Regions from separate parts of the Klebsiella sp. MISC125 genome, predicted to be linked through region 1. Evidence: riboswitches for the same ligand, from Rfam matches in the RefSeq annotation. Region 1 holds a riboswitch; each other region holds the start of a gene.
What was found. Region 1 has a riboswitch for cobalamin ahead of btuB (TonB-dependent vitamin B12 receptor BtuB). Riboswitches for the same ligand answer to the same signal wherever they lie in the genome.

Region 1 (10,125 bases):
TTTTTGCGTCATAAAAGCAGAAACAGCTCGTAAACAATCATTCACAATCCAGTGTAAACCGATTAGTTCTAATCTCTGGTATAGTGCCGACAGGGCCTTTGGAAGGATTCAGACAACGTGATGGGCGTAAGAGCGCAACAAAAAGAAAAAACCCGGCGTTCGCTGGTGGAAGCCGCATTTAGCCAGCTAAGTGCTGAACGGAGTTTTGCCAGCTTGAGCCTGCGTGAAGTTGCGCGGGAAGCGGGGATTGCCCCGACGTCCTTCTATCGACATTTTCGTGACGTCGATGAACTCGGTCTGACGATGGTAGATGAAAGCGGGCTTATGCTACGCCAGCTGATGCGCCAGGCGCGACAGCGTATTGCTAAAGGCGGCAGTGTGATTCGCACTTCCGTTTCTACCTTTATGGAGTTCATCGGCAATAACCCAAATGCCTTCCGTCTGCTGTTGCGTGAGCGCTCTGGTACGTCCGCCGCGTTTCGTGCCGCAGTCGCCCGCGAAATTCAGCATTTTATCGCGGAACTTGCTGACTATTTAGAAATCGAAAACCACATGCCGCGCGCCTTTACTGAAGCGCAGGCTGAAGCTATGGTCACCATCGTATTTAGTGCTGGCGCCGAGGCTCTGGATGTAAGCCCGGAATTGCGTCGACAGCTTGAAGAGCGACTGGTACTCCAGCTCAGAATGATCTCGAAAGGCGCGTATTATTGGTATCGCCGTGAACAAGAAAAAAATCAAATCATTCCGAATAACGTGAAGGACGAGCAATGAAACACTCAGTTCAAGATAAAGGTACGCTGCTGCTGGCGCTGATCGCAGGGTTATCCATTAATGGAACCTTCGCTGCGCTGTTCAGCTCAGTAGTCTCATTTTCTGTTTTCCCGATTTTATCGTTAGTGCTGACGGTTTACTGTCTGCATCAGCGCTATCAAAACCGCAGTATGCCCGTGGGTTTACCGGGGCTGGCCGCCGCGTGCTTCATTCTTGGCGTGCTGCTTTATAGCACCGTAGTGCGTGCGGAATATCCGGACATCGGTTCTAACTTCTTCCCGGCCGTACTGTCGGTGATTATGGTGTTCTGGATCGGCTACAAGGTGCGTAACCGTAAGAGCGCGGTTGCGGAGTAATTCTGCTGAATTTTCCCGGCAACCATGATGTTGCCGGGTTACTGACATCTACTTCTTCGTTAACAGTACGCCGCATTCCATATGATGGGTATATGGGAACTGATCGAACAGCGCCAGGCGCGTGACTTCGTGCGTCTCGTTGAGCGTTTCCAGGTTCTTGCATAAGGTTTCTGGATTGCAGGAGATATACAGGATCCGCGGATAGGCCTGCACCATTTTCTCCGTTTCACTATCCAGCCCGCTGCGCGGTGGATCGACAAAAATCGTCTCACACTGATAGCTTTTCAGATCAATACCTTGCAGACGGTTAAACTCCCGCACGCCGTTCATCGCCTGGGTGAACTCTTCTGCCGCCATACGGATAATCTGCACGTTATCAATATGGTTAGCCGCAATGTTGTATTGCGCCGCCGCCACGGACGGTTTGGCGATCTCCGTTGCCAGCACGCGTTCGAAATTCCGCGCCAGCGCCAGAGAAAAGTTGCCGTTACCGCAGTACAGCTCAAGCAAATCACCGGTTGCGCCTTTAGTTGATTCGACAGCCCATTCCAGCATTTGAATGTTCATCGCCGCGTTTGGCTGGGTGAAGCTATTCTCAACCTGGCGATAGACCATTTCACGCCCGCCGACCGGCAGACGCTCATCTATATAGTCCTGATCCAGCTCGATTTTGGTCTTAGTCGCGCGGCCAATCAGATGCACGTTCAGATTTTGCGCGCGTAGCGCATCGCGGAAGATTTCTGCTTGCTGACGCCACTCGTCGTCGAGCTTTTTATGGTACAGCAGCGACACGATGGCCTGATTGCTCATCGTGGTCAGATAATCGACCTGGAACAGCTTATGGCGTAGCACCAGATTGTCGCGCACGCCCTCAATTACTGCGGTCATCAGCTGATTAATCAGTTCGCTGGCCGCCGGGAAGGTATCGACGCGAATACGGGATTTGGTCTGCTGATCAAACATGATGTGGTACAGGTCATCGCCATCGTGCCAGATGCGGAATTCTGCGCGCATACGATAGTGGCTGACCGGTGAACGAAACACTTCCGGAACCGGGGCGGCAAAAGGGGCCATCATTTTCTGCAAACGGACGACTTTTTCTGCCAGCTGCGCTTCATATTGTTCGGTAGGAAGGTGTTCGGGGGTCATGATGCATCCTGAATAAAATAAGTACGCGGGGATTGTAGGGAAAGTGTCGGGGATGTCCAGCTCTGATGATATTCAGAAATATAACGATAGAAGTCTGGACATCTATATGTTTCTAATTATAGCATCATGTTACCGGTCCTATGTGTTAATAGGGAATCCAGTGTAAATCTGGAGCTGACGCGCAGCGGTAAGGAACAGTGGGATGAGCGCATTATGCAGACACTGCGGTGGTTTAGCGGGAAGTCTTCATCCATAACACACCCCAAGCCCGAAGACCTGCCGGAACACGTCGCATTTGGTTTCTATCATCGCGTACTACTGATAGCAGCCGGCGGCATCCTTTGTATATTACGGATGCTTTTAAAATGATTAAAAAGGCTTCGCTGATGACGGCCCTGTCCGTCACGGCATTTTCCGCTTGGGCGCAAGACAGCAATTCAGATACGTTAGTGGTGACGGCAAACCGTTTTCAACAGCCGGTCAATACGGTCCTTGCGCCAACGGATGTTGTTACGCGGGAAGATATTCAGCGCTGGCAGTCAAAAGATCTTAATGATGTGATGCGTCGCCTGCCGGGGGTGGATATTTCGCAGACCGGCGGGATGGGGAGCAGTTCTTCTCTCTACGTTCGCGGTACGGAAGCACGTCATGTGCTGGTGCTGATTGATGGGATCCCAATGGCGCGGGCAGGTATTGGTAACGCCATTGACATTAGCCAGATTCCGGTATCCCTGGTGCAGCGTGTTGAGTATATCCGCGGGCCGCGTTCTGCTGTTTACGGTTCGGGGGCGATTGGTGGTGTGGTCAACATCATTACCATGAGTGACGATGAACACGCGCAGATCAATGCCGGGATGGGGTCGAATGGCTACCAGACTTATGATGGAGCGGTAAATAAACGTTTTGGCGACACGATGGTGACGGCGGCAGGCGCCTATCAGACGGCCAAGGGCTTCAACGTCAAACCAGATTCCCCTTACAGCGGCGACAGCGACCGTGATGGTTATCGCAACAAACTGTTCTGGGGTGCCGTACAGCACAAGTTTGACGAGAGTTTCTCGGGTTTCTTCCGTGGTTATGGATACACGGCTAACAACGATTACGATCAGGATACGATGTATGGTTCTCCTGCTGGTAACGACGAGAGTCAGAACTATAACCAATCCTGGGACACTGGACTGCGTTATAACTCGGGCATCTATTCCTCTCAGCTAATTGCGAACTATCAGCACCTTAAAAATTATAACTACAGTAGCAACCTTGGCCGCTATGCGGGTGATGCTACGCTGGATGACATGGAACAGCGTTATATTCAGTGGGGTAACAACTTTGAAGTAGGACATGGTTCAGTAAGCGGTGGTGTTGACTGGAAACAGGAAAAGCTGACTTCCAGCAGTACGACGAAATCTGATATCTACAAACGCGATACCACAGGGCTTTATTTGACCGGGCAGCAACAGATCAATACCGTCACGCTGGAAGCCTCGGGTCGTGAAGATCACGATGAGCAGTTCGGCTGGCACGGCACGTGGCAAACTGCGGCGGGCTGGGAATTTGTTGATGGTTATCGCGCAACGCTTTCTTATGGTACTAGCTTCCTGGCGCCATCTTTAGGGCAGCAATTCGGCGCGACGCGTTATGCATCGCAATATTATTCAGGTATTGCAGCAAACCCGGATCTAAAACCGGAAGAGTCTAAACAGTGGGAAGCGGGAATTGATGGGATTACGGGGCCACTGGATTGGAAAATCTCAGCATACCACTATGAAATTCAAAACCTGATTGATTATAAAAGCACGAACAACGTCAACCAGTATATCAATGTGAAGTCGGCCACCATTAAAGGTCTGGAGTGGACAGGGAACATCACGACTGGCCCGGTAGAGCATCACCTGACGCTGCAATATACTGATCCTCGTGACGATGAAACCAACCAGGTTCTTGCTCGCCGAGCGAAACAGCAGGTGAAGTATGAAGTCACCGGGCAGGTTTATGACCTCGGCTGGAATATCGCTTACCAATATCTGGGTCAGCGCTATGACAACGACTATGATGAGACAACAGGCTCCTCTAGTCGCGTTAAACTGGGTGGCGTAAGCCTATGGGATGTCGGATTGTCATATCCTGTCACCTCACACCTGACAGTTCGTGGTAAAATAGCCAACCTGTTCGATAAAGATTACGAGACAGCATATGGCTACTCAACTGCAGGACGGGAATACACCTTGTCTGGCAGCTACACCTTCTAAACCACGTCCCACCGTGCTGGTGTTTGATTCCGGCGTCGGTGGGTTGTCGGTATATAATGAGATTCGGCATCTCCTGCCGGAACTCCATTACATCTACGCTTTCGATAACGTCGCTTTTCCATACGGTGAGAAAAGCGAAGAGTTTATTGTTGAACGAGTCCTTGAGATCGTGACCGCTGTTCAGCAGCATTACCCGCTGGCGCTGGCCGTTATTGCCTGTAATACCGCAAGTACCGTTTCCCTCCCCGCACTGCGCGATAAATTCGCATTTCCCGTCGTTGGTGTTGTCCCGGCAATAAAACCGGCAGCACGCTTGACGGCGAATGGTATTGTGGGTCTGCTGGCAACGCGCGGGACGGTAAAGCGTCCTTATACACGCGAACTTATTGCCCGTTTTGCTAATGAGTGCCGGATCGAGATGCTGGGGTCGGCGGAGCTGGTGGAACTGGCGGAAGCTAAACTGCATGGTGAGCCAGTCCCGCTGGATGAGCTGCGTCGTATCCTGCGGCCCTGGCTGAGGATGCAGGAACCTCCAGATACTGTTGTGCTGGGCTGTACGCACTTCCCTCTATTACATGACGAGTTGCAACAAGTTCTGCCTGAGGGGACGAGAATGATCGACTCCGGTGCGGCCATTGCGCGTCGAACGGCCTGGCTACTGGAGCATGAAGCGCCGGATGCAAAATCTAGTGATGCGAATATTGCGTACTGCATGGCGTTGACGGCAGAAACTGAACAACTTTTACCCGTTCTGCGGCGCTATGGCTTCGAATCGCTGGAAAAACTGCCGCTCTAAGGGTGTTTTGCGCAAAAAAGAGACGGTTGAAAGATTTTTTGAAAACAGGGCTTGTCAACTTCTCAGAACTCCCTATAATGCGCCACCACTGACACGGAACAACGGCTTACAGGCCGCCGGGTTAGCGGGGTTCAGCGATGAACGCCGGCAGAGAAAAGCGAAATTAAACGCTTGACTCTGAATGAGGAAAACGTATTATACGGGACCTCGCAACGGTGAGCAAAAGCCGCGTTGCACTGCTCTTTAACAATTTATCAGACAATCTGTGTGGGCACTCAAAGTGACATGGATTCTTAACGTCGCAAGACGAAAAATGAATACCAAGTCTCTGAGTGAACATACGTAATTCATTACGAAGTTTAATTCACGAGCATCAAACTTAAATTGAAGAGTTTGATCATGGCTCAGATTGAACGCTGGCGGCAGGCCTAACACATGCAAGTCGAGCGGTAGCACAGAGAGCTTGCTCTCGGGTGACGAGCGGCGGACGGGTGAGTAATGTCTGGGAAACTGCCTGATGGAGGGGGATAACTACTGGAAACGGTAGCTAATACCGCATAACGTCGCAAGACCAAAGTGGGGGACCTTCGGGCCTCATGCCATCAGATGTGCCCAGATGGGATTAGCTTGTTGGTGAGGTAACGGCTCACCAAGGCGACGATCCCTAGCTGGTCTGAGAGGATGACCAGCCACACTGGAACTGAGACACGGTCCAGACTCCTACGGGAGGCAGCAGTGGGGAATATTGCACAATGGGCGCAAGCCTGATGCAGCCATGCCGCGTGTATGAAGAAGGCCTTCGGGTTGTAAAGTACTTTCAGCGAGGAGGAAGGCATTGAGGTTAATAACCTTAGTGATTGACGTTACTCGCAGAAGAAGCACCGGCTAACTCCGTGCCAGCAGCCGCGGTAATACGGAGGGTGCAAGCGTTAATCGGAATTACTGGGCGTAAAGCGCACGCAGGCGGTCTGTCAAGTCGGATGTGAAATCCCCGGGCTCAACCTGGGAACTGCATTCGAAACTGGCAGGCTAGAGTCTTGTAGAGGGGGGTAGAATTCCAGGTGTAGCGGTGAAATGCGTAGAGATCTGGAGGAATACCGGTGGCGAAGGCGGCCCCCTGGACAAAGACTGACGCTCAGGTGCGAAAGCGTGGGGAGCAAACAGGATTAGATACCCTGGTAGTCCACGCTGTAAACGATGTCGACTTGGAGGTTGTTCCCTTGAGGAGTGGCTTCCGGAGCTAACGCGTTAAGTCGACCGCCTGGGGAGTACGGCCGCAAGGTTAAAACTCAAATGAATTGACGGGGGCCCGCACAAGCGGTGGAGCATGTGGTTTAATTCGATGCAACGCGAAGAACCTTACCTACTCTTGACATCCAGAGAACTTAGCAGAGATGCTTTGGTGCCTTCGGGAACTCTGAGACAGGTGCTGCATGGCTGTCGTCAGCTCGTGTTGTGAAATGTTGGGTTAAGTCCCGCAACGAGCGCAACCCTTATCCTTTGTTGCCAGCGGTTCGGCCGGGAACTCAAAGGAGACTGCCAGTGATAAACTGGAGGAAGGTGGGGATGACGTCAAGTCATCATGGCCCTTACGAGTAGGGCTACACACGTGCTACAATGGCATATACAAAGAGAAGCGACCTCGCGAGAGCAAGCGGACCTCATAAAGTATGTCGTAGTCCGGATCGGAGTCTGCAACTCGACTCCGTGAAGTCGGAATCGCTAGTAATCGTGGATCAGAATGCCACGGTGAATACGTTCCCGGGCCTTGTACACACCGCCCGTCACACCATGGGAGTGGGTTGCAAAAGAAGTAGGTAGCTTAACCTTCGGGAGGGCGCTTACCACTTTGTGATTCATGACTGGGGTGAAGTCGTAACAAGGTAACCGTAGGGGAACCTGCGGTTGGATCACCTCCTTACCTTAAAGAACCTGCCTTTGTAGTGTCCACACAGATTGTCTGATGAAAAATTAGCAGTAAAAATCTCTGCAGGCTTGTAGCTCAGGTGGTTAGAGCGCACCCCTGATAAGGGTGAGGTCGGTGGTTCAAGTCCACTCAGGCCTACCAAATTTGCCCTGATACTGTGTTGTGAAACGACTCGCATACGTCAGTATGCTTCGTCATTTCACGCCTTGTCTCAGGACAAATTATCGGTACAGAGATAAGTTTTTACGATGGGGTTATAGCTCAGCTGGGAGAGCGCCTGCCTTGCACGCAGGAGGTCTGCGGTTCGATCCCGCATAGCTCCACCATCCTTTTACTGCAAAAAACAAGAAAACTTCAGAGTGTACCTGAAAAGGTGCACTGCGAAGTTTTGCTCTTTAAAAATCTGGATCAAGCTGAAAATTGAAACGACACGCTGCGTCTGTTCTCCGTAATAAGAACAGCATGATGGTGTGTTCGAGTCTCTCAAATTTTCGCAATCATGAAGTGAAACATCTTCGGGTTGTGAGGTTAAGCGACTAAGCGTACACGGTGGATGCCCTGGCAGTCAGAGGCGATGAAGGACGTGCTAATCTGCGATAAGCGTCGGTAAGGTGATATGAACCGTTATAACCGACGATTTCCGAATGGGGAAACCCAGTGTGATCCGTCACACTATCGTTAAGTGAATACATAGCTTAACGAAGCGAACCGGGGGAACTGAAACATCTAAGTACCCCGAGGAAAAGAAATCAACCGAGATTCCCCCAGTAGCGGCGAGCGAACGGGGAGGAGCCCAGAGTCTGAATCAGTTTGTGTGTTAGTGGAAGCGTCTGGAAAGTCGCAGGGTACAGGGTGATACTCCCGTACACAAAAACGCACAGGCTGTGAACTCGAAGAGTAGGGCGGGACACGTGGTATCCTGTCTGAATATGGGGGGACCATCCTCCAAGGCTAAATACTCCTGACTGACCGATAGTGAACCAGTACCGTGAGGGAAAGGCGAAAAGAACCCCGGCGAGGGGAGTGAAACAGAACCTGAAACCGTGTACGTACAAGCAGTAGGAGCCCACTTGTTGGGTGACTGCGTACCTTTGTATAATGGGTCAGCGACTTATATTCTGTAGCAAGGTTAACCGTATAGGGGAGCCGCAGGGAAACCGAGTCTTAACTGGGCGTTAAGTTGCAGGGTATAGACCCGAAACCCGGTGATCTAGCCATGGGCAGGTTGAAGGTTGGGTAACACTAACTGGAGGACCGAACCGACTAATGTTGAAAAATTAGCGGATGACTTGTGGCTGGGGGTGAAAGGCCAATCAAACCGGGAGATAGCTGGTTCTCCCCGAAAGCTATTTAGGTAGCGCCTCGTGAACTCATCTTCGGGGGTAGAGCACTGTTTCGGCTAGGGGTCATCCCGACTTACCAACCCGATGCAAACTACGAATACCGAAGAATGTTATCACGGGAGACACACGGCGGGTGCTAACGTCCGTCGTGAAGAGGGAAACAACCCAGACCGCCAGCTAAGGTCCCAAAGTCATGGTTAAGTGGGAAACGATGTGGGAAGGCACAGACAGCCAGGATGTTGGCTTAGAAGCAGCCATCATTTAAAGAAAGCGTAATAGCTCACTGGTCGAGTCGGCCTGCGCGGAAGATGTAACGGGGCTAAACCATGCACCGAAGCTGCGGCAGCGACGCTTATGCGTTGTTGGGTAGGGGAGCGTTCTGTAAGCCGTTGAAGGTGGCCTGTGAGGGTTGCTGGAGGTATCAGAAGTGCGAATGCTGACATAAGTAACGATAAAGCGGGTGAAAAGCCCGCTCGCCGGAAGACCAAGGGTTCCTGTCCAACGTTAATCGGGGCAGGGTGAGTCGACCCCTAAGGCGAGGCCGAAAGGCGTAGTCGATGGGAAACAGGTTAATATTCCTGTACTCGGTGTTACTGCGAAGGGGGGACGGAGAAGGCTATGTTAGCCGGGCGACGGTTGTCCCGGTTTAAGCATGTAGGCGGATGTTCCAGGTAAATCCGGAACGTTATTCAACGCTGAGGTGTGATGACGAGGCACTACGGTGCTGAAGTAACAAATGCCCTGCTTCCAGGAAAAGCCTCTAAGCATCAGGTAACATCAAATCGTACCCCAAACCGACACAGGTGGTCAGGTAGAGAATACCAAGGCGCTTGAGAGAACTCGGGTGAAGGAACTAGGCAAAATGGTGCCGTAACTTCGGGAGAAGGCACGCTGATGGTAGGTGAAGTGACTTGCTCATGGAGCTGAAATCAGTCGAAGATACCAGCTGGCTGCAACTGTTTATTAAAAACACAGCACTGTGCAAACACGAAAGTGGACGTATACGGTGTGACGCCTGCCCGGTGCCGGAAGGTTAATTGATGGGGTTATCCTCGCGGAGAAGCTCTTGATCGAAGCCCCGGTAAACGGCGGCCGTAACTATAACGGTCCTAAGGTAGCGAAATTCCTTGTCGGGTAAGTTCCGACCTGCACGAATGGCGTAATGATGGCCAGGCTGTCTCCACCCGAGACTCAGTGAAATTGAACTCGCTGTGAAGATGCAGTGTACCCGCGGCAAGACGGAAAGACCCCGTGAACCTTTACTATAGCTTGACACTGAACACTGGTCCTTGATGTGTAGGATAGGTGGGAGGCTTTGAAGTGTGGACGCCAGTCTGCATGGAGCCATCCTTGAAATACCACCCTTTAATGGCTGGTGTTCTAACGTGGACCCGTAATCCGGGTTGCGGACAGTGTCTGGTGGGTAGTTTGACTGGGGCGGTCTCCTCCTAAAGAGTAACGGAGGAGCACGAAGGTTAGCTAATCCTGGTCGGACATCAGGAGGTTAGTGCAATGGCATAAGCTAGCTTGACTG
Region 2 (10,125 bases), 2.2 Mb from region 1:
GCTCACCAGAATGCCGATCACCGCGCTACCAGTAAAAAAGAAGCCGACCATCGCCGGTCGCACATGCACTTCGTTAGTTAAAAACAGGCTCAGGGTAGGCGTTTGCAGCGCCCCGGCAATGCCCGTCAGGAAGGCGACGATCAGGAAGGCGGAGGAGGTTAAATCAAACCCGCGTCGTGGGAAGGCGGCGCTACTGTTTTGCATGTCGATGTTCTGTGGTTTCAGGAATCGCGGAGTTTACGCCGCCAGTCAGAAAATGAACAGTGGCATGGCACGAATAAATCAAAAAGACGTTTCAAATTTTCAACTTCAGCAAAAAGCTGAACCAGAAAGGTATTCGTCACCTGCACTTCAGCAAAAGTGTGCAGTATCTCTAACTTCTGTTATCAGGTTGCTAAGTTTTCTTGCGCGATGACTAATAAAGGTACAGACTCCTTGAAACGTTTCAGCGTCATCGGGAGATTCTCCAGCAGGTAGATGACGCATTTTTTCTCAAAGTAGCTGAAACGATTCAATTCAGCAGGAGAGGAGAACCATGTTCCAGTTATCTGTGCAGGATATTCATCCCGGTCAGCAGGCCGGTAATAAAGAAGAGGCAATTCGTCAGGTTGCTTCCGCGCTGGTCAGTGCGGGCAACGTGGCGGATGGCTACATTAACGGGATGCTGGCTCGCGAGCAGCAAACCTCCACTTTCCTGGGTAACGGCATTGCCATTCCGCACGGCACTACCGACACCCGCGACCAGGTGCTGAAAACCGGCGTTCAGGTTTATCAGTTCCCGCAGGGCGTGACCTGGGGCGAAGGGCAGACCGCTTACGTCGCCATCGGTATCGCCGCCAGCTCGGATGAACATCTGGGACTGCTGCGTCAGCTGACCCATGTACTGAGCGATGATTCCGTTGCTGAACAGCTTAAATCCGCGACCACTGCTGAAGAACTGCGTGCTCTGCTGATGGGTGAAAAGCAGAGTGAAGTGCTGAAGCTGGACAATGACACGCTGAGCCTGGACGTTGTCGCCAGCGATCTGCTGACTCTGCAGGCGCTGAACGCCGCGCGATTGAAAGAAGCTGGTGCCGTTGATGCTTCCTTTGTCAGCAAAACGATTAATGAACAACCGCTGAACCTCGGTCAGGGCATCTGGCTGAACGACAGCACTGAAGGTAACCTGCGCAGCGCTGTTGCGGTCAGCCGTGCAGCAACCGCTTTTATCCGCGATGAGCAGCCGGTTTCCCTGCTGATTACCGTAGCGATGGCTGATGACCAGCCGACAGCGGTACTTAATCGCCTGACCAATTTACTGCTCGACAAAAAAGCTGACCGTTTGCTGAAAGCTGATGGCGCTACGCTGCTGGCGTTGCTGACCAGCGATGATGCCATCGCTGAGGACGTGCTGAGCGCTGAATATGTGATCCGCAATGAGCACGGGCTGCACGCGCGTCCAGGCACTATGCTGGTTAATACCATTAAACAATTCTCCAGCGACATTACCGTCACCAACCTTGATGGTTCGGGTAAACCGGCCAATGGCCGCAGCCTGATGAAAGTCGTGGCGCTGGGTGTGAAGAAAGGTCACCGTCTGCGCTTTACCGCGCAAGGTGAGGATGCGCAACAGGCGCTGGATGCGATTGGCGAAGCTATCGCCGCAGGCCTTGGGGAGGGCGCATAAATGAGCAGACGTGTCGCAACGATTACTTTAAACCCGGCCTATGACCTGGTGGGGTTTACCCCGGAAATTGAACGCGGTGAGGTTAACCTCGTGCGTACCACCGGCTTACATGCTGCCGGGAAAGGGATCAACGTTGCAAAAGTGCTGAAAGATCTCGGCATCGACGTCACCGTGGGTGGCTTCCTGGGTAAAGACAACCAGGATGGATTTCAGCAGCTGTTCAGCGAACTGGGCATCGCGAACCGTTTTCAGGTTGTGCAGGGTCGTACTCGTATCAACGTCAAACTGACGGAAAAAGACAGTGAAGTGACCGATTTCAACTTCTCTGGCTTTGAAGTGACGCCTGGCGACTGGGAACGTTTTGTTAATGATTCCCTGAGCTGGTTAGGTCAGTTCGATATGGTTTGCGTGAGCGGTAGCTTGCCATCCGGTGTGAGCCCGGAAGCGTTCACCGACTGGATGACCCGTCTGCGTAGTCAGTGCCCATGCATCATTTTTGACAGCAGCCGCGAAGCACTGGTTGCTGGCCTGAAAGCGGCTCCATGGTTGGTGAAACCTAACCGTCGCGAGCTGGAAATCTGGGCGGGTCGTAAGCTGCCTGAAATGAAAGATGTGATTGAAGCCGCCCACGCGCTGCGTGAACAGGGGATTGCCCACGTGGTTATCTCCCTTGGCGAAGAAGGCGCTCTGTGGGTTAACGCATCCGGAGAGTGGATTGCTAAGCCGCCTTCAGTCGAAGTGATTAGCACCGTTGGTGCGGGGGACTCTATGGTTGGCGGCCTGATTTACGGTCTGCTAATGCGCGAGTCCAGCGAGCATACGCTGCGTCTGGCGACGGCGGTTGCCGCGCTGGCGGTGAGTCAAAGCAATGTCGGTATTACCGATCGTACCCAGTTGGCCGCAATGATGGCGCGCGTCGACTTACAACCCTTTAATTAACAGCAGGAGAGGCATAATGAAAACGCTGCTGATTATTGATGCCGGGCTTGGACAGGCTCGCGCCTATATGGCGAAGACCCTGTTGAGCACTGCGGCGCAAAAAGCGCAACTCGAACTGATTGATAACCCGAACGACGCTGAACTGGCGATCGTGCTGGGCGCGACGCTGCCTGCTGATAGCGCGCTGAACGGCAAGAAGGTTTATCTCGGCGACATTAACCGCGCCGTGGCTCACCCGGAACTGTTCCTCAGTGAAGCCAAAAGCCACGCGACGCCTTACACCGCTCCGGCGGCGGTTGCTTTACCGGCTGCGACCAACGGCCCGAAACGCATTGTGGCGGTAACCGCTTGTCCGACTGGCGTAGCGCATACGTTTATGGCGGCGGAAGCGATTGAAACCGAAGCCAAAAAACGCGGCTGGTGGGTGAAAGTTGAAACTCGTGGCTCCGTGGGCGCGGGCAACGCGATCACCCCAGAAGAAGTGGAACAAGCGGATCTGGTGGTGGTTGCTGCTGATATCGAAGTCGATCTGGCGAAATTTGCTGGTAAGCCGATGTATCGCACCACCACCGGCCTGGCGCTGAAGAAAACCGCTCAGGAGCTGGATAAAGCTGTCGTTGAGGCGAAACCGTACCAGCCTTCAGGTAAATCCCAGGCGGCAACGGAGGGGAAAAAAGAGTCTGCGGGGGCATACCGTCACCTGCTGACCGGCGTTTCATATATGCTGCCAATGGTTGTTGCGGGCGGCCTGTGTATTGCGCTCTCCTTTGCCTTTGGTATTAAAGCTTTTGAGGTCCCGGATACTCTGGCAGCGGCGCTGATGCAAATCGGCGGTGGCTCAGCCTTTGCGCTGATGGTTCCGGTGCTGGCGGGCTTCATTGCCTTCTCTATTGCTGACCGTCCGGGCCTGACCCCTGGTCTTATCGGCGGTATGCTGGCAGTGAGCACCGGGTCTGGGTTTATCGGCGGTATTATCGCTGGTTTCCTTGCTGGTTATGTGGCGAAAGCGATTAGTACGAAGCTGAAATTGCCGCAAAGTATGGAAGCGCTGAAACCGATTCTGATCATTCCGCTGGTTTCCAGCCTGATCGTCGGTCTGGCGATGATTTACCTGATTGGTAAACCTGTTGCCGGGATCCTCGAAGGTCTGACCCACTGGCTGCAAACCATGGGTACGGCGAATGCGGTTCTGCTCGGCGCGATCCTCGGCGGTATGATGTGTACCGATATGGGCGGTCCGGTGAATAAAGCAGCCTATGCGTTTGGTGTTGGCCTGCTGAGTACCCAAACCTATGCGCCGATGGCGGCGATTATGGCGGCGGGTATGGTTCCACCGCTGGCGCTGGGTCTGGCAACGCTGGTTGCGCGTAAAAAGTTCGACAAAGCGCAGCAAGAAGGTGGCAAAGCCGCGCTGGTCCTCGGTCTGTGCTTTATCACTGAAGGGGCGATTCCATTCGCTGCTCGTGACCCGATGCGCGTCCTGCCTTGCTGTATCGTTGGTGGTGCGGTGACCGGCGCGATGTCCATGTGGGTTGGCGCCAAATTGATGGCACCGCATGGCGGTCTGTTTGTTCTGCTGATTCCTGGTGCGATTACGCCGGTTCTCGGCTACCTGATGGCGATTGTTGTCGGTACGCTGGTCGCAGGTCTCTCCTACGCGGTGCTGAAACGTCCTGAAGTTCAGGTGGAAGAAAAAGCAGCCTGATAGACCTTGTAATATCTTCATTAAGGGCAGAGTTTTCTCTGCCCTTTTTTATTGTTTCTGACGCTAGTGGTTTTCCCTGCCTGAATTGTTATTATTCTTTTTCCTTGTCTAGTTTGGGCCAGCCATACTATGTTTCCATTTACGCTTCGTGAAATGACTCACGCTGATATTCCCGCAGTTCAGTCGTTCCTTGTTCAGCACCTCAATCTGTTCTTCAACGCTGGTAGATCAATACCTTCTGCCGATGAGGATATTTTTAATCTCGAACAGCAGTATATTTCGCAGGAAAGGAATTTGCTGCTTTGTGCATGGGATGAAAAACAGGAGTTAATCGCTACACTGGCAGTATGTCAATATGATGACAGGCTCGCTGAGTTGCGCGGGCGTTATAATTTGTCTGAAACCGCAGAAATTTGCCGCTGTTATGTGGATAAGCGCTATCGCAGACAGGGCATTGGTAGTCAGTTGATCGCTTTTGCTGAGGAATTCTGTCGGCAGCAACAATATAAAACCTTATATCTTCACACGCATCATTTTTTGCCTGGAGGCTATCATTTCTGGTTGCGTAATCATTTTAGCGTTGTGATGGATATGCAGGATAAATGGCAGTTGGTTCATATGGAGAGATCACATTAATAAATGAACCCAACGCTAATTGGACGCATTGTTGATAGCGATCAATATATTTAATTTGAGGTAAGCAAACCGAGTATATAGTTTGATCAGTGTCAATTAATTCTCATTTAGCTTTTTATGATTATTTTCAAGCATAACTTTCTGGTAAGTGATTTTGTTGTAAATAATTGTATTTTATTGCTATTTTTATATTGGTATGACGTTTTAATCGTTTCGTCATACGGTTGACCTTGTTTACAATTGCCGCTAGAGTCGCTTTCGACAGCATTTCATTACATTTTTGTATTTGAATAGGAATATGGTGCGAATTGTTAAATTCAATGCCATAACTGCCCCCGCAACTGTAGGCGGATGCAGAATATCCTTGTGCGGTTAATTAACCGCTGGTCACTGTAAAGTTTGTCTTTATGGGAAGGCTGATATTCTGGTTACCGTGAGTCAGGAGACCTGCTGTCAATAATGTTGTATACCATTGAGTGGACGGGATGGTCCATGGGATGAATTATTTGACGCAGGCAGTAGTGTATTTATGAATAAAATTTTGGCTAAGTAAGGCTTATTTGCATTTTTTGCATATCTTTATTCTTAAATTTCACGATTCAATGTCATCTATCTTCATGTCTCCTCCCGATATATGGAACGAAATGAGCCATGACCAGACCTTCAGATCTGGCATCAACGGGACGATGATAATGCACGCTAATTTTACTTCTTTCACTTCTAAAAAAACGCTTCTGATTATTGCAGGCGCAACTCTACTACTCAACTCCAGTGTCGCCAGTGCGGCAAAAACTGAATATCCCTTAACGATTAAAAACTGCGGCCGCGACATCACCTTCAATCAGGCCCCTAAACGTGTGGCGACGGTGGGTCAGAACAGCACTGAAATTCTCTATTCGCTCGGGCTTGCCGATCGCGTTGTGGGTACTTCGCTGTGGTTTGGTCCTGTACCTGATGCGTATAAAGCGGCAAACGAGAAAGTAGACGTCATTGCGCAAAATATTCCCAGCTTCGAAGGGATTATTGCTAAAAAACCGGAGCTGGTTGCCAGCCAGTTTGAGTGGCAAATCGGTCCTGCGGGTACGGTTGCCTCTTACGAGCAGTTTAGTGAACTGAACGTTCCGGTCTACACCGCACCTGCCGACTGCGCGAAAGATAACGAAGATGGCGGTGATGGCGTCCGTAAAGGTATGTTTGATATTGCCATGGTGTATCAGGAAGTCGCTGATCTGGCAAAAATCTTCGACGTTCAGGACAAAGGCGATGCGCTGATTGCCAGTCTTAAAGCACGTGAAGCAGCAGCGATAAATAAAATTTCCGGCATGGATAAAAATGTCTCAGCAGTATTCTGGTTCTCCAGTGCCGACCTGCAGCTTGATCCATATGTGGCAGGGAAGTTTGGTCCAGCCGCATGGATTGCTCAGAAGCTAGGCGTGAAAAACGTTATTGATTCAGCCGAAGAGTGGCCAACGGTAGGCTGGGAGACCATTGCCAAAGCCAATCCTTCGGTCATTGTACTCGGTGAGATGAGTCGTCGCCGCTTCCCGGCCGATGACTGGCAGGTCAAGATGGATTACCTCAAGTCCGACCCAGTCGCCAAACTACTTCCTGCAGTGAAGGAAAATCATCTGCCTGTCATTGACGTACAAACAATGAACGCCGGCATCAGAACTATTGATGGGCTAGAAAAACTGGCTGATGCCCTGGTTGAATATGGCTTAGCGCATCCGCAGGCCTCTCATTAATCTACGTTTTGCGCTATGTCCTTGCCCGGCATAGCGCATCTCCGTTACTCAGGAACGCAGATATAATCATGAGTGATTCTCGCAGGATGCGTCGCGCTGTTGGTCAGCTTGCGGTAAGAGTTGGTGGACATGCCATTTGGGTTAGTGTGCTGATGTGCTGCGTACTGCTGGCGGGGATCTCCATTGGCGAAACGCTTATCCCCTGGCAGCATGTACTCAGTACGCTGGCAAATCGTCTGCTTGATACTGACTATCCAGTCGATGCGCTGGATGCCGGGATCATCTGGAACTATCGCCTGACGCGAGCCCTGGTTTCTGCCTGCTGCGGCGCGTGCCTCGCGGTGTCCGGGGTAGTGCTACAGTCGATACTGCGTAATGCGCTTGCTGAGCCCTATCTGCTGGGCATTTCCGCCGGGGCTTCTACCGGTGCAGTACTGGTTGCACTCACCGGTCTGGGGGCCGGGATCATCAGTATGTCATTTGGCGCTTTCATTGGTGCGCTGGCGGCATTTCTGTTCGTCGCTCTGCTGGCGATGGCTGCAGGCGGCAGGCAAGGTGGTGGCATCACAACCCAAATCATTCTTGCTGGGATCGCCAGTTCGCAGCTATTCAATGCTATTACTTCACTGATCATCACCCGCTCAGCAAACGCCGAACAGGCGCGCGGTATTATGTTCTGGCTGTTGGGTAACCTGAGCGGCGTGCGCTGGCCCGATGTTGTATTAGCCATTCCTACTGCCCTGGTCGGTGTCGCGCTGTGCTTCTGTTATGCCCGCCATCTCGATGCTTTTTCCTTTGGCGCTGAGTCTGCGGCATCGTTAGGAATTCCTGTCAAACGCACCCGTGCGGTACTTATTGCCGCTGTCACCGGTATGACGGCGATTATGGTCTCCATCGTCGGTGCCATTGGCTTTGTTGGTCTGGTTATCCCCCACGCTGCCCGTATGTTGGTTGGTAACCAACACCATCGCCTGTTGCCAGTTAGCGCACTGATTGGGGCGATTTTTCTCATCATTGCCGATGTTATCTCCCGCACATTACTGCCCGGACAGGTATTACCTATAGGTGTGATCACGGCTCTGGTCGGCGCGCCCGCGTTTTCAATCATCCTGATCAGAGGAAATAAGGCCAAATGACCGTCAATCCTGTACTGCCTCCTTTAGCCTCGGCTGAAGTCGTTATCGAGGCGTGTAACCTGCGCTGGAAGGTAAAAGGCAAAGCGATCGTTGATGATGTCTCGCTCAGGGTGGCTCCCGGCGAGTTTGTCGGAATTATTGGCCCCAACGGGTCGGGTAAAACATCACTCATTTCGTTGTTAGCAGGTTTGTTGAAACCCACGTCTGGACGCATCACGCTACAGCACAAAGCACTCCATCATTACTCACGTCGCCATCTTGCACAGCAGGTGGCGCTGGTCGAACAACAGGCTGAGACAGGTGAACGTATTACCGCTTTGCAGGCCGTTTCGCTGGGACGGACCCCCTGGCTTAGCCTGCTCTCGCCCTGGTCCGCTAAAGATGACGATATCGTGCAAACGATGCTGAGGAAGGTCGATCTCCGCGAATTACAGCACCGTTGCTGGCATACCTTTTCTGGGGGAGAGAAACAGCGCCTGCATATCGCCCGGGCGCTGGCACAGCAGCCGCAGTTGTTGCTAATGGATGAACCTACCAACCACCTCGACATTCAACATCAGATTGGCCTGCTTAGCCTGGTTAAACGTGAAAAGCTCACGGTAATTGCCGCCCTGCACGACCTGAATCATGCCGCGATGTTTTGCGATCGCATCATCGTGATGAAGTCTGGACGCATGGTGATGCAGGGCGCTCCAGGCACCATTTTTACCCGGGAACACCTCAGCACCTGGTTTGGCATTGACGCCATTGTTGAACGCGAACCAGGCGGTACAAGCTGCTTTATTCGTTATCAGAGACCTGATGAATTCTAAGGAAGAATCGATGAAATACCTCAAACAGAGCCTGAAAGTTTTATGTTTACTGGCCTTCACTTCTTCAGTCTTCGCGCAAACTCATGAAGTATTAATGAAAAATCGCGGGACGGCAGGGCCAATGATCTATGAGCCGGATTACCTGGAGATCCAACCTGGTGATACGGTGAAGTTTATCCGTAAGCATAAAAGCCATAACGCGGCCTCCATCGCGGAACTGTCTCCGGCGGATTATCCGGGGTTTATGGGCAAAATTGATGAAGAGATCGAAGTGAAATATGACAATGCCGGATTTTACGGCGTCAAATGCACACCACACTACGCGCAGGGCATGGTGATGTTGATTAAGGTTGGTGATGCCACTCTGCCGGACAGCTATCGCGCGTTTAAAGCACCGGGAATTGCCGATAAACGCTTCCAGGATATCTACTCACGTATCGACAAGCAGTAGCTCGCGACACTCAGGGAGAATTGCGCTGTGGCGGATAACAAACATACCGGTGATGAAATTCAGGAGCAGCGCCGCGACTGCTTGTGCAGGCTGACAAAATTCGTTGGCGCTGCAGGCGTTGCCGCTGCCGTTTGGCCGCTGGTATCCGCTCTGGGCCCGGATGAAAAGACGGCCGGAGAAAATGAACCGATCGATGTCTCCCTTGCTGGTGTGGCTGTCGGTCAAACCGTTAGGCGTGTCTGGCAAGGCAAGCTCATTCTTATTCACCATCGGACTGCAGATGAGATAGCTGCCGCCCGGGATGTCGAAAGCCATAAACTCATTGACCCACAGGCAGACAACGAAAGGGTTAATGCCGATTATCCCCAATGGCTTGTTGTTCAGGGATATTGCCCTCATGCCGGGTGCGTGCCAAACGCCAGAGCTGGCGGACAGGGCTGGGTTTGTCCGTGCCACGGGTCTGAATTCGATGCCTCCGGACGCGTTACCCGCGGACCGGCGACCGCGAATCTGGCCGTTCCCGACTTTACTTTTCATCCCGATGGTCTGACCGTGCGCATCGGCGCTAAGGAAGTCTGAGATGACGACCGCGCGTGCTTATTCGCTCCGTTGGCGTATCCCTTTTCCCCGATCGGTTGCCGGACTCTGGGTATTTGCTATCGGCGCTATTCTGCTGGTCATGCTCGGCGTGCAGATCCTTACCGGTATTGTACTGGCGATGTTTTACGTGCCGACGGCTGAGCTGGCATTTGATTCCATCATGCATATTATGCGCACGGTAAGCCACGGAGAACTGCTGCGTAATCTGCACGCCACTGGCGCATCGCTTTTTTTCTTCGCCTGCTATCTACATATTTTTCGCGGCATGTACTACAACGTATATCGCAAGCCGTGGGTTGCAATGTGGATGATTAGCGTAACGCTATACGTCTTGCTGATGATTACCGCACTTCTTGGCTATAGCCTCATCTGGGGGCAAAAAAGCTACTGGGCGGCAACCGTTATTACCCGTTTTGCACAGGCGATCCCGCTGGT
Region 3 (10,125 bases), 1.5 Mb from region 1:
ATTTATTGATTTTTATGGTTTTGTTTATTTATTGTGATGTGATTATTTTGTTTTGTGTATTCCATATTTACAAATTTGTTTATGACGATTTTAATTTTATCTGCTATGCGAAAAAAACGATTTGTGATGCTTGTTGGAAAACAGCGAGTTGGTTATAGCAATATTTTTGCATGCCTGGTGGGGTGATTAATTGCGAAAGCCGCGCGTGTGCTATGCCGCCAGCAATTATTTAATGGCAATAATTTGTTATCCATGCCCGAATTTTCCGGGGTGGCCGTCAGCAGGTTGCCAACAATTTGCAGACAGGAATTCATATAGTGGTGCCCGCTGTACTCTACTGCCAGCAGGATGTTGGCTGGTCAGGACACGAACTCTGCTAAGAAGGTGTCACAATGAATGATTCGCTAAAAGCGCAATGTACCGCCGAGTTTTTGGGCACCGGGCTGTTTTTGTTTTTCGGCATCGGTTGCCTGAGCGCGGTGAAGGTGGCGGGAGCAAGCCTCGGGTTGTGGGAGATTTGCATCATATGGGGATTGGGGATCTCTCTCGCTGTCTATCTGACCTCAGGAATATCTGGTGGCCATCTCAATCCTGCTGTTACCGTCGCGTTGTGGTTATTTGCTTGTTTTCCGGGACGAAAAGTTTTTCCTTACATCATTGCACAGGTCGCAGGCGCCTTTGGCGGAGCTGTGCTGGCCTACGTGCTTTACAGCACAATGTTTACCGAGTTTGAAGCCACACACCATATCGTGCGCGGTAGCGTAGAGAGCCTGCAGCTGGCAAGCATCTTTAGTACCTATCCGGCGGCATCGCTGAGCATCTGGCATGCGGCGCTGGTCGAAGTGGTGATTACCTCCATGCTGATGGGGATGATTATGGCACTGACTGACGACGGTAACGGTGTGCCAAAAGGGCCGCTGGCTCCGCTGCTGATTGGTTTACTGGTCGCGGTTATTGGCGCATCCACCGGGCCGCTTACCGGGTTTGCGATGAATCCGGCGCGTGATTTTGGACCGAAGCTGTTTACGTGGATGGCGGGCTGGGGTGATATCGCGATGACTGGCGGACGGGATATTCCGTACTTTATTGTGCCGATTGTTGCACCGTTAATCGGGGCCTGTCTGGGGGCGGCTATCTATCGTTATCTGATTGGTAATAACTTACCCTGTAATACCTGTAAATTAGAGGATTGATGTATCCGCTGAAATAACTAAAAATTTTCATGAACCGGTATCACGAAGTCGCCCAAAATGTCTCCCACGGATGGGAGACTTTTGCTATCGTACTATTCTTTTATCGTTGCAGGTGAATGATGATGAAAGGACGTAAATATTAATAAAATGTTTTATTTATAACAAAAAATTAACTGAGAGGTTTTATCATGATTTCTGCGAGTACACTGAACTCGGAACTCATCAATAAAATCGCACAGGATTTTGCGCAGGCCACCAGTCTGGCCGTTGTGGTAGTCAATATTCACGGTGATGAAATTTCTGAGCTGTTTAATTTCACTCCTTTCTGCCAGCTTATGCGTCAACACCCCCAGCACAGCACCCGCTGTCGGATGAGCGACCGCTGCGGTGGCCTGGAAGCTTCAAAAACCGATCAGCTCTGTATCTACCGCTGCCACGCCGGGTTAACCGATTTTTCCATCCCTTTAGTTATTGCCGGGCACCTGGTGGGCTTTGTGCTATGCGGGCAGGTGCGCTTAAGTAACGATGTTGAACTCGTCGACATTTTGAACATCGATGACCGTTGGCAGACCGATCCTGAGCTGGTCAAAGCGTTCCGCGACGTACCGGAGATGGACTACTCGCGCGTCATTGCTTCCGCCGATTTACTCAAGCTAATAGTAGAAAATTGCCTTAAAAAACAGCTCAATTTTGTCGTGATTAAAGACAATCCGCAGCAGCCTGAACCCGCGCGCGCCAGCCGGGCCGTCAGCCCCCATGACAGTAAAATGAAGAAGGCGCTGCGCTATATCGATGCCCATTTGTCTGATGAGCTTCGCCTGGAAGACGTTGCCGCCCATGTTTATCTCAGCCCGTACTACTTCAGTAAGCTGTTCAAGAAATATCAGGGGATTGGCTTTAACGCGTGGGTTAACCATCAGCGTATGGTGAGCGCCAAAGAGCTGCTGTGTCACAGCGACTGGAGTATCGCCAGCATTGCGCGGAATTTAGGATTTTCTCAAACCAGCTATTTTTGCAAAGTTTTTCGCCAGGCCTATCAGGTGACTCCGCAGGCTTATCGCCAACAAATTAATGCCAGATCACAAACTGAACCATTTTAAATGACAATATTTTGTTATTGCCGATTTTTGATATGCCCCCGTATCTGCCTCATTATAAAATGAAAAACTCTCATCCAGAGCAATAAATTGTCATAGCGCAACAAATTAATAATGAGAGAGCGCTAAGCTGCACCAGTTTTTATTTATTTGATGGGATAGAGTGTTATCAGAAATTGCTTTCAGGTCGCCGCAGGCGTAATGAAAAGATTTTGCAATTAGATATTAGAGACGACGGAAGCCATCCAGCCTCCGTAAGATGTTCCAGAAATTATTCGAGTGAGGACTCATCCCGCTCGAGAAAACCGACAGGTGCCAGGGAAGGGGGTGTAAATCCCCCGCAGCCCCCGCTGCTGTGATGCTGACGAACCCATATTTGACCACTGATCGCGAGATTGGGAAGGATGGGAGAGGACGACGCTAAGCCAGAAGACCTGCCTGTCGGTGACTACCAACAACTTCGGTGGGAAGTGGGTTGCTCAGATGCGTACAGTCGAAAGACTGGGTTTACGCGCACCTCTACAGCCCTACCACCCTGAACAGGATCAGGGTATGGCAGCCAGGCAGCATGCATTTATTCTCGCAGGGACCGGCAGCGGTTGTGGCAAAACCACCGTTACGCTCGGTCTGCTCAGCCTGCTGAAACAGCGCGGCATGCGGGTTCAGCCCTGTAAAGTCGGCCCGGATTATCTCGATACCGGCTGGCATACCGCCGTCAGCGGCGTTGCTTCCCGTAACCTCGACAGCTTCATGCTCCCGGAACCGGTTCTCAATGCGCTGTTTTGTGAACAGATGCAGCAGGCAGACATCGCGGTTATTGAAGGCGTCATGGGTCTTTATGACGGCTACGGCACCGACCCGAATTATTGCAGCACCGCCGCGATGGCCAAACAGCTCGGCTGCCCGGTGATTTTACTGGTCGATGGCAAAGCGGTATCTACCTCCATTGCCGCTACGGTGATGGGATTTCAGCACTTCGATCCCAGTCTGAATATCGCTGGCGTTATCGTCAATCGCGTTAACAGCGAATCCCACTATCAGCTACTGAAAAGCGCGATTGAACGCTACTGCGCGCTGCCGGTTCTCGGCTACGTGCCGCGAGTGGAAGGCGTGGCCTTGCCCGAACGCCATCTGGGGCTGGTGACCGCCCGCGAATCGCTGGTCAACCAGCAGCCGTGGCGTGATTTTGCCCACACGCTGGCGCAAACTCTGGATATTGAACAACTTCTTACCCTCAGTCAGCTTACTGCTTTACCCACCGGGGAGTGGCCTGCGCTACCGTCGCCTGATGCCGGAGCAGGTTTGACTCTGGCGCTGGCAGACGACGAAGCCTTCAACTTTTACTACCCGGATAACCTCACCCTGCTTGAACGTTGCGGAGTGAATATTGTGCGCTTCAGCCCGCTGCATGATAGCGAACTCCCGCCGTGCCAGATGATCTGGCTTGGCGGTGGTTATCCGGAAATTCATGCCGCCGCGCTGGCAGCCAATACCGCCATGCTGGCGCAGTTGCGGGATGCGCATCGGCGCGGAGTGGCTATCTATGCCGAATGCGGCGGGCTGATGTATCTCGGCAGCACCCTTGAAGACGCCGGCGGTGAAATTTACCCGATGGCCAATCTTATTCCCGGCCACAGCAAGATGGGCAAACGGCTCACCCGCTTTGGCTACTGCGAAGCGAGGGCGATGCGGCAAACGCTGCTGGCAGCACCCGGCGAAACCCTACGCGGGCACGAGTTTCACTACTCAGATTTTATCCCGGAAAACCCGGCGGTGCTGGCCTGCCGTAAAGTGCGCGACGGCCTGACGCTTCAGCAGTGGTCGGGGGGCTGGCAGGTAGGCAACACTTTTGCCAGCTACCTGCATCTGCATTTTGCCCAGCGTCCGGCGATGCTCAACCACTGGCTGGCTGCCGCAAGGAGCGCCCAATGACGCTGCTGGCCTGGGGCGTGGCCTGGATCCTCGATTTTATCATTGGCGACCCGCAGAGCTGGCCGCATCCGGTGCGCTGGATAGGCAACCTGATCTCCGCCGTTCAGCGCAGCGTGCGCCGCTACTGCCACAGCGACTTTGCTTTACGCGTCGGCGGCGGGGTGATGTGGGTCATCGTGGTCGGCCTCACGTGGGGTATCTCCTGGGGCGTGCTGACGCTGGCGCAGATGATTCATCCGTGGCTTGGCTGGGTGGTTGAGGTGTGGATGATCTTCACCGTGCTGGCCGGGCGCTGTCTGGCGCAGTCGGCGCGGGACGTTGAGCGTCCGCTACGCGCGGGCGATCTGGCGGAAAGCCGCGTCAAGCTGTCGTGGATTGTCGGGCGCGACACCTCGCAACTTGAGCCGCAGCAGATTAACCGTGCGGTGGTGGAAACGGTGGCGGAAAACGCCGTTGACGGCATTATCGCGCCGCTCTTCTTTCTGCTGCTGGGCGGTGCGCCGCTGGCGATGGCTTATAAAGCGGTCAACACCCTCGACTCGATGGTTGGCTACAAACATGAAAAATACCGCGCCATCGGTATGGTCAGCGCCCGCCATGATGATGTCGCCAATTTTATTCCTGCTCGTCTGAGCTGGCTGCTTATCAGTCTGGCCGCTTTCCTCTGCCGTGAAGCGGGCGACCGCGCGCTGCGTATTGGCTGGCGCGATCGCTACAACCACAGCAGCCCGAACTGCGCCTGGTCAGAGGCGGCGGTTGCCGGGGCGCTCGGCATTCAGCTTGGCGGCCCCAATGATTACTTTGGTCAGCGCGTGGAGAAGCCGTGGATTGGCGACGCGACGCGCGACATTGCCGTAGACGATATTTCCCGAACGATTCGACTGATGTGGGTAGCCTCGACCCTGGCACTGGCGCTGTTTATGGCGACGCGGTACTGGCTGGTTGGCGTGGCCTGAGGACAAATAAATGCACTATATCCAGCAACCACAGGCGATTGAGGCGAAAAGCTTCGACATTATTGGCGACATTATTGCAGAAACTCGCCCGGACTACCGCTTTGCCAGCCCGCTGCATGAAGCCATTATCAAGCGGGTGATCCACACCACCGCCGATTTTGACTGGCTGGATATTCTGTGGTTTTCACCCGATGTTCTTGAGCGCCTCAGCGCAGCCCTGAGCCAGCCCTGCACCCTGTATACCGATACCACCATGGCGCTCTCCGGGATTAATAAAACCCTGCTGGCTAAATCCGGTGGCGAGTGCCGCTGCTATATCAGCGATCCGCGCGTAGTGGCTGAGGCGAAAGCGCAGGGGATGACCCGCTCGATGGCGGCGGTTGACATCGCGGTGGCCGAAGAGGGCGAGAAGGTGTTTGTTTTCGGCAATGCCCCCACCGCGCTGTTTCGTTTGCTTGAGCATGATGTCGCGGTGAACGGCGTGATTGGCGTGCCGGTTGGTTTCGTCGGCGCGGCGGAATCGAAAGAGGCCCTGACGCAAAGCAACCTGCCAGCCATTGCAGCCCTGGGTCGCAAAGGCGGTAGCAACGTCGCCGCGGCTATCGTCAACGCCATTCTGTATCACCAGCAGGGGGCGCGATGAGCGAGCAATCCTTCGACTCCCCGGTGTGGCACAACGGCAAGGCATTGCGTAAAGGCTATACCACCGGCTCCTGCGCGACGGCGGCGGCAAAAGTCGCGGCGCTGATGGTGATGCGCCAGCATCTGATTCATCAGGTCTCGATTATTACCCCGTCCGGCGTGACGCTGTGTCTTAACGTCGAGTCGCCGCACGTCGAAGGACAGCAGGCGATTGCCGCGATTCGTAAAGACGGCGGCGACGATGTTGATGCCACCCACGGGATGATGATTTTTGCTCGTGTGACTCTTGATGACTCCGGCGACATCACCCTGCGCGGCGGTGAAGGCGTCGGCACCGTGACGCGCAAAGGGATTGGCCTGCCCATCGGCAGTCCGGCAATTAACCGTACTCCGCGCCACACCATTGAGTCAGCGGTGCGCGAAGCGATTGGCCCATCGCGCGGGGCGGCGGTAGAAATTTTCGCACCGGAGGGCGAGGAGCGGGCGCAGAAAACCTACAACTCACGGCTCGGTATTTTAGGTGGCATCTCAATTATCGGCACCACCGGGATCGTCACGCCGATGTCGGAGGAGAGCTGGAAGCGTTCGCTGTCGCTAGAGCTGGAGATCAAACGCGCGGCGGGGTTGGATCGCGTGGTGCTGGTGCCGGGTAACCACGGCGAGCGCTTTGTTCGCGAGCAGATGGGGATTGATTCTCAGGTGGTGGTCACCATGAGCAACTTTGTCGGCTACATGATTGAAGAGGCCGTGCGCCTTGGTTTCCGCCAGATTGTGCTGATCGGCCATCCCGGCAAGCTGATTAAAATTGCCGCAGGTATTTTCCACACCCACAGCCATATTGCCGATGCGCGGATGGAAACGCTCGTCGCGCACATGGCGCTGCTCGGCGCGCCGCTGGAGCTGCTGCGGCTGGTCAGCGAATGCGATACCACCGAAGCAGCGATGGAACATATTGACGCGTACGGTTTTCAGCATATCTACGACCATCTTGCCGAGCGCATCTGCCTGCGGGTGATGCAGATGCTGCGCTTTACCAAAGCGCCGCCCACCTGCGACGCCATCATGTTCTCCTTTGATAACAAGGTTCTCGGCAGCAATCGCCCGGTCGAAGAGATTGCTCGGGAGATGTCATGTTAACGGTTGTCGGCATGGGGCCGTCGGGTCTGCATCTGATGACGCCCGCGGCGCGTGAGGCGGTGGCGACGGCAGACGCTTTGGTCGGCGGCAAGCGGCATCTATTGCAGTTCCCTGAATTTCACGGCGAGCAGTTTGCGCTGGGCGCCAATATTGCCGAGCTGCTGGAATGGCTCGAAGAGCGTGAAGCGCAGCAAGTGGTGGTGCTGGCCTCCGGCGACCCGCTGTTTTACGGCATCGGCACGCGGCTGATTGCCCACTTTGGCATCGAACGCGTGCGCATTATCCCCGGTATTAGTGCGGTGCAATACCTGTGCGCCCGCGCCGGAATCGACATGAACGATATCTGGCTGACCAGCAGCCACGGGCGAGAGGTCTCTTTCGATGAGCTGGCTCGCCACAGCAAAGTGGCGATGGTGACCGACGGACGCTGCGGGCCGCGTGAAATCGCCGCCCAGCTGGCAGCGCGAGGAAAAGGGTATCGCTGGATGGTGATTGGCGAAAATCTGGCGATGGAAAATGAGCGCATTCACTGGCTGCCGGTTAGTGAGGTCGACGCTGAATATGAAATGAACGCGGTGGTGATCCTCGATGAAAGATGAGCTTTTTCTGCGCGGCGAGAAAGTGCCGATGACCAAAGAAGCGGTTCGCGCGCTGGCGCTGGCCAAACTTGAACTGTACCGGGCAAGCCACCTGATTGATATCGGCGCCGGTACCGGCAGCGTGTCGATTGAGGCGGCGTTGCAATACCCCTCGCTACAGGTGACGGCGGTCGAACGCAACCCGGCGGCTCTGCAACTGCTGGACGAAAATCGCCAGCACTTCGCCTGCGGCAACATTGAGATCTTGCCCGGCGAAGCGCCGATGGTGATAACTGAACGGGCAGACGCCATTTTTATGGGCGGCAGCGGCGGCCATCTTGGGGAACTGATTGACTGGTCCTGGCAGCAGCTCTATCCCGGCGGCCGTCTGGTGATGACCTTTATTCTGCAAGAGAACCTGAACTCCGCCCTCGACTACCTGCAACAACGGGGGATCGAACAGGTCGATTGCCTCCAGCTTAACGTTTCGTCGCTGACCCGGCTTGGCAGCGGCCACTATTTCAAACCGAATAATCCCGTTTTTGTTATCGCCTGTCAGAAGGAAGAAAACCATGGCTGAGACATTTGACCCCCGTAGTGTGTGGTTCGTTGGCGCAGGGCCGGGCGACCGTGAGCTGATTACCCTCAAGGGTTACCGCTTGTTGCAGCAGGCCCAGGTGGTGATCTACGCCGGTTCGCTGATAAATACCGAATTACTGGAGTATTGCCCGGCAGGAGCTGAGTGCCACGACAGCGCCGAACTGCATCTGGAGCAAATTCTCGACCTGATGGAAGCGGGTGTAAAAGCCGGGAAAACGGTGGTGCGTTTACAGACCGGAGACGTCTCGCTGTACGGTTCGGTACGCGAGCAGGGTGAAGAGCTGACTAAACGCGGTATCGACTGGCAGGTGGTGCCGGGCGTCAGCGCATTTTTGGGCGCGGCGGCGGAGTTGGGCGTCGAGTACACCGTGCCGGAAGTCTCTCAGAGTCTGATTATTACCCGTCTTGAAGGGCGCACGCCGGTGCCGGAACGCGAGCAGCTTGAATCCTTTGCCAGCCACCAGACCTCGATGGCGATTTATCTCTCGGTGCAGCGCATTCATAGGGTGGCGGAACGCCTGATAGAAGGCGGCTATCCGGCCACCACGCCGGTAGCGGTTATCTATAAAGCGACCTGGCCGGAAAGCCAGACCGTGCGCGGCACGTTGGCCGATATTGGCGACAAGGTCCGCGATGCAGGGATCCGTAAAACGGCGCTCATTCTGGTCGGGAATTTCCTTGGGGACGAGTATCACTACTCAAAACTCTACGCGGCGGACTTTAGCCATGAATACCGTAAAGCCTGAATCTATCGCTCTTTTCTGCCTGACCCCAGGCGGTGTCTTGCTGGCGAAAAGGTTGGCGGCAATGCTGCCGTTAACCTGCTTTACCAGCGAGAAGCTGCTGGAGGAGGGGTTTCTACCCTTTGAAAACGGCTTCGCCAACGCCGCGCGCGAGGCCTTCAGCAGCTACTCGGCGCTGATTTTCATCGGCGCGACCGGTATCGCGGTGCGCGTGCTGGCGCCGCTGGTTAATGACAAGTTCAGCGATCCAGCGGTGGTGGTGATCGATGAACGCGGGCAGCACGTCATCAGCCTGCTCTCCGGTCACGCGGGCGGGGCTAATGCTCTGAGCCGCTATCTGGCGGGAATGCTGGGTGCAGACCCGGTGATCACCACCGCCACCGACGTTAACGATATGGCGGCCCTCGATACCCTGGCATTCCAGCTTAACGCGCGGATGACCGACTTCCGCGCGGCGGTGAAAATCATCAACCAGATGCTGGTTAGCCATCAGCGCGTCGGCCTGTGGTGGGATGAAGAGCTGGATGAAGACGTCAATCACTGCGACCGGCGTGGGTTTATTACCGTTTCTGACCTGAATCAGCTTCCCGAACTGGATGCGCTTATTTGCATCTCTCTGCGCAACGAGCTGCCGGAGATCGCCGTGCCGCACTGGAAGCTGGTGCCGCAGCGCGTCGTTGCGGGCATCGGCTGCCGTCGCGATACGCCGTTTCCGCTGTTAGCGGCGCTGCTGGCGCGCCAGCTTGAAGCGCAGCGCCTCGATCCTCTGGCGCTGAAAGCCATCGGCAGCGTCACGCTGAAGAAACACGAGCAGGGGCTTATCCAACTGGCCTCCTGCTGTCGCGTGCCGTTTGAAACCTTTACCGCTGACGCGCTGCGTGAGCATGAACATCATTTCCCTGCGTCCTCGTTTGTTCGCCAAACGGTGGGGGTTGGGAGCGTATCGGGTCCGGCGGCGTGGCTGCTGAGCCATGGGCAACTGTTGGGCGAAACCCTGCGTGAACAGGGCGTCACAATTACTTTGGGAGTTTCACACTGATGTTAAGCGTAATCGGGATTGGCCCTGGCTCACAGTCAATGATGACTATGGAAGCGATTGAGGCGTTACAGGCGGCGGAAATCGTCGTGGGTTATAAAACCTACACCCACTTGGTGAAAGCCTTTACCGGCGATAAGCAGGTGATTAAAACCGGGATGTGCAAAGAGATTGAACGCTGCCAGGCGGCGATTGAGCTGGCGCAGGCCGG

Region 2: linked by a shared signal. The riboswitch ahead of ACMYSL_RS09370 (ABC transporter substrate-binding protein) and the one ahead of btuB (TonB-dependent vitamin B12 receptor BtuB) in region 1 are both predicted to bind cobalamin.
Region 3: linked by a shared signal. The riboswitch ahead of ACMYSL_RS05880 (cobyrinate a,c-diamide synthase) and the one ahead of btuB (TonB-dependent vitamin B12 receptor BtuB) in region 1 are both predicted to bind cobalamin.

The regions. Positions count from the first base shown of each region.
Region 1 covers NZ_CP180448.1:6,051,029-6,061,153, reverse strand. The annotation lists partial or broken gene fabR (HTH-type transcriptional repressor FabR) at 118-752, shown strand; gene ACMYSL_RS28370 (YijD family membrane protein) at 768-1,127, shown strand; gene trmA (tRNA (uridine(54)-C5)-methyltransferase TrmA) at 1,176-2,276, opposite strand; cobalamin riboswitch at 2,393-2,574, shown strand; gene btuB (TonB-dependent vitamin B12 receptor BtuB) at 2,642-4,525, shown strand; gene murI (glutamate racemase) at 4,470-5,321, shown strand; rRNA gene ACMYSL_RS28350 (16S ribosomal RNA) at 5,703-7,242, shown strand; tRNA gene ACMYSL_RS28345 (tRNA-Ile) at 7,313-7,389, shown strand; tRNA gene ACMYSL_RS28340 (tRNA-Ala) at 7,499-7,574, shown strand; rRNA gene ACMYSL_RS28335 (23S ribosomal RNA) at 7,775-10,125, shown strand, end outside.
Region 2 covers NZ_CP180448.1:1,962,559-1,972,683, forward strand. The annotation lists gene setB (sugar efflux transporter SetB) at 1-204, opposite strand, end outside; gene fruB (fused PTS fructose transporter subunit IIA/HPr protein) at 536-1,666, shown strand; gene fruK (1-phosphofructokinase) at 1,667-2,605, shown strand; gene fruA (PTS fructose transporter subunit IIBC) at 2,622-4,310, shown strand; gene ACMYSL_RS09365 (GNAT family N-acetyltransferase) at 4,464-4,946, shown strand; cobalamin riboswitch at 5,192-5,415, shown strand; gene ACMYSL_RS09370 (ABC transporter substrate-binding protein) at 5,639-6,691, shown strand; gene ACMYSL_RS09375 (FecCD family ABC transporter permease) at 6,760-7,827, shown strand; gene ACMYSL_RS09380 (ABC transporter ATP-binding protein) at 7,824-8,639, shown strand; gene ACMYSL_RS09385 (pseudoazurin) at 8,650-9,090, shown strand; gene petA (ubiquinol-cytochrome c reductase iron-sulfur subunit) at 9,118-9,669, shown strand; gene ACMYSL_RS09395 (cytochrome b) at 9,671-10,125, shown strand, end outside.
Region 3 covers NZ_CP180448.1:1,234,194-1,244,318, forward strand. The annotation lists gene pduF (propanediol diffusion facilitator PduF) at 393-1,193, shown strand; gene pocR (transcriptional regulator PocR) at 1,382-2,293, shown strand; cobalamin riboswitch at 2,584-2,746, shown strand; gene ACMYSL_RS05880 (cobyrinate a,c-diamide synthase) at 2,843-4,222, shown strand; gene cbiB (adenosylcobinamide-phosphate synthase CbiB) at 4,219-5,178, shown strand; gene ACMYSL_RS05890 (cobalt-precorrin-8 methylmutase) at 5,189-5,821, shown strand; gene cbiD (cobalt-precorrin-5B (C(1))-methyltransferase CbiD) at 5,818-6,957, shown strand; gene ACMYSL_RS05900 (cobalt-precorrin-7 (C(5))-methyltransferase) at 6,951-7,556, shown strand; gene ACMYSL_RS05905 (decarboxylating cobalt-precorrin-6B (C(15))-methyltransferase) at 7,546-8,115, shown strand; gene ACMYSL_RS05910 (cobalt-precorrin-4 methyltransferase) at 8,108-8,881, shown strand; gene cbiG (cobalt-precorrin 5A hydrolase) at 8,862-9,917, shown strand; gene ACMYSL_RS05920 (precorrin-3B C(17)-methyltransferase) at 9,917-10,125, shown strand, end outside.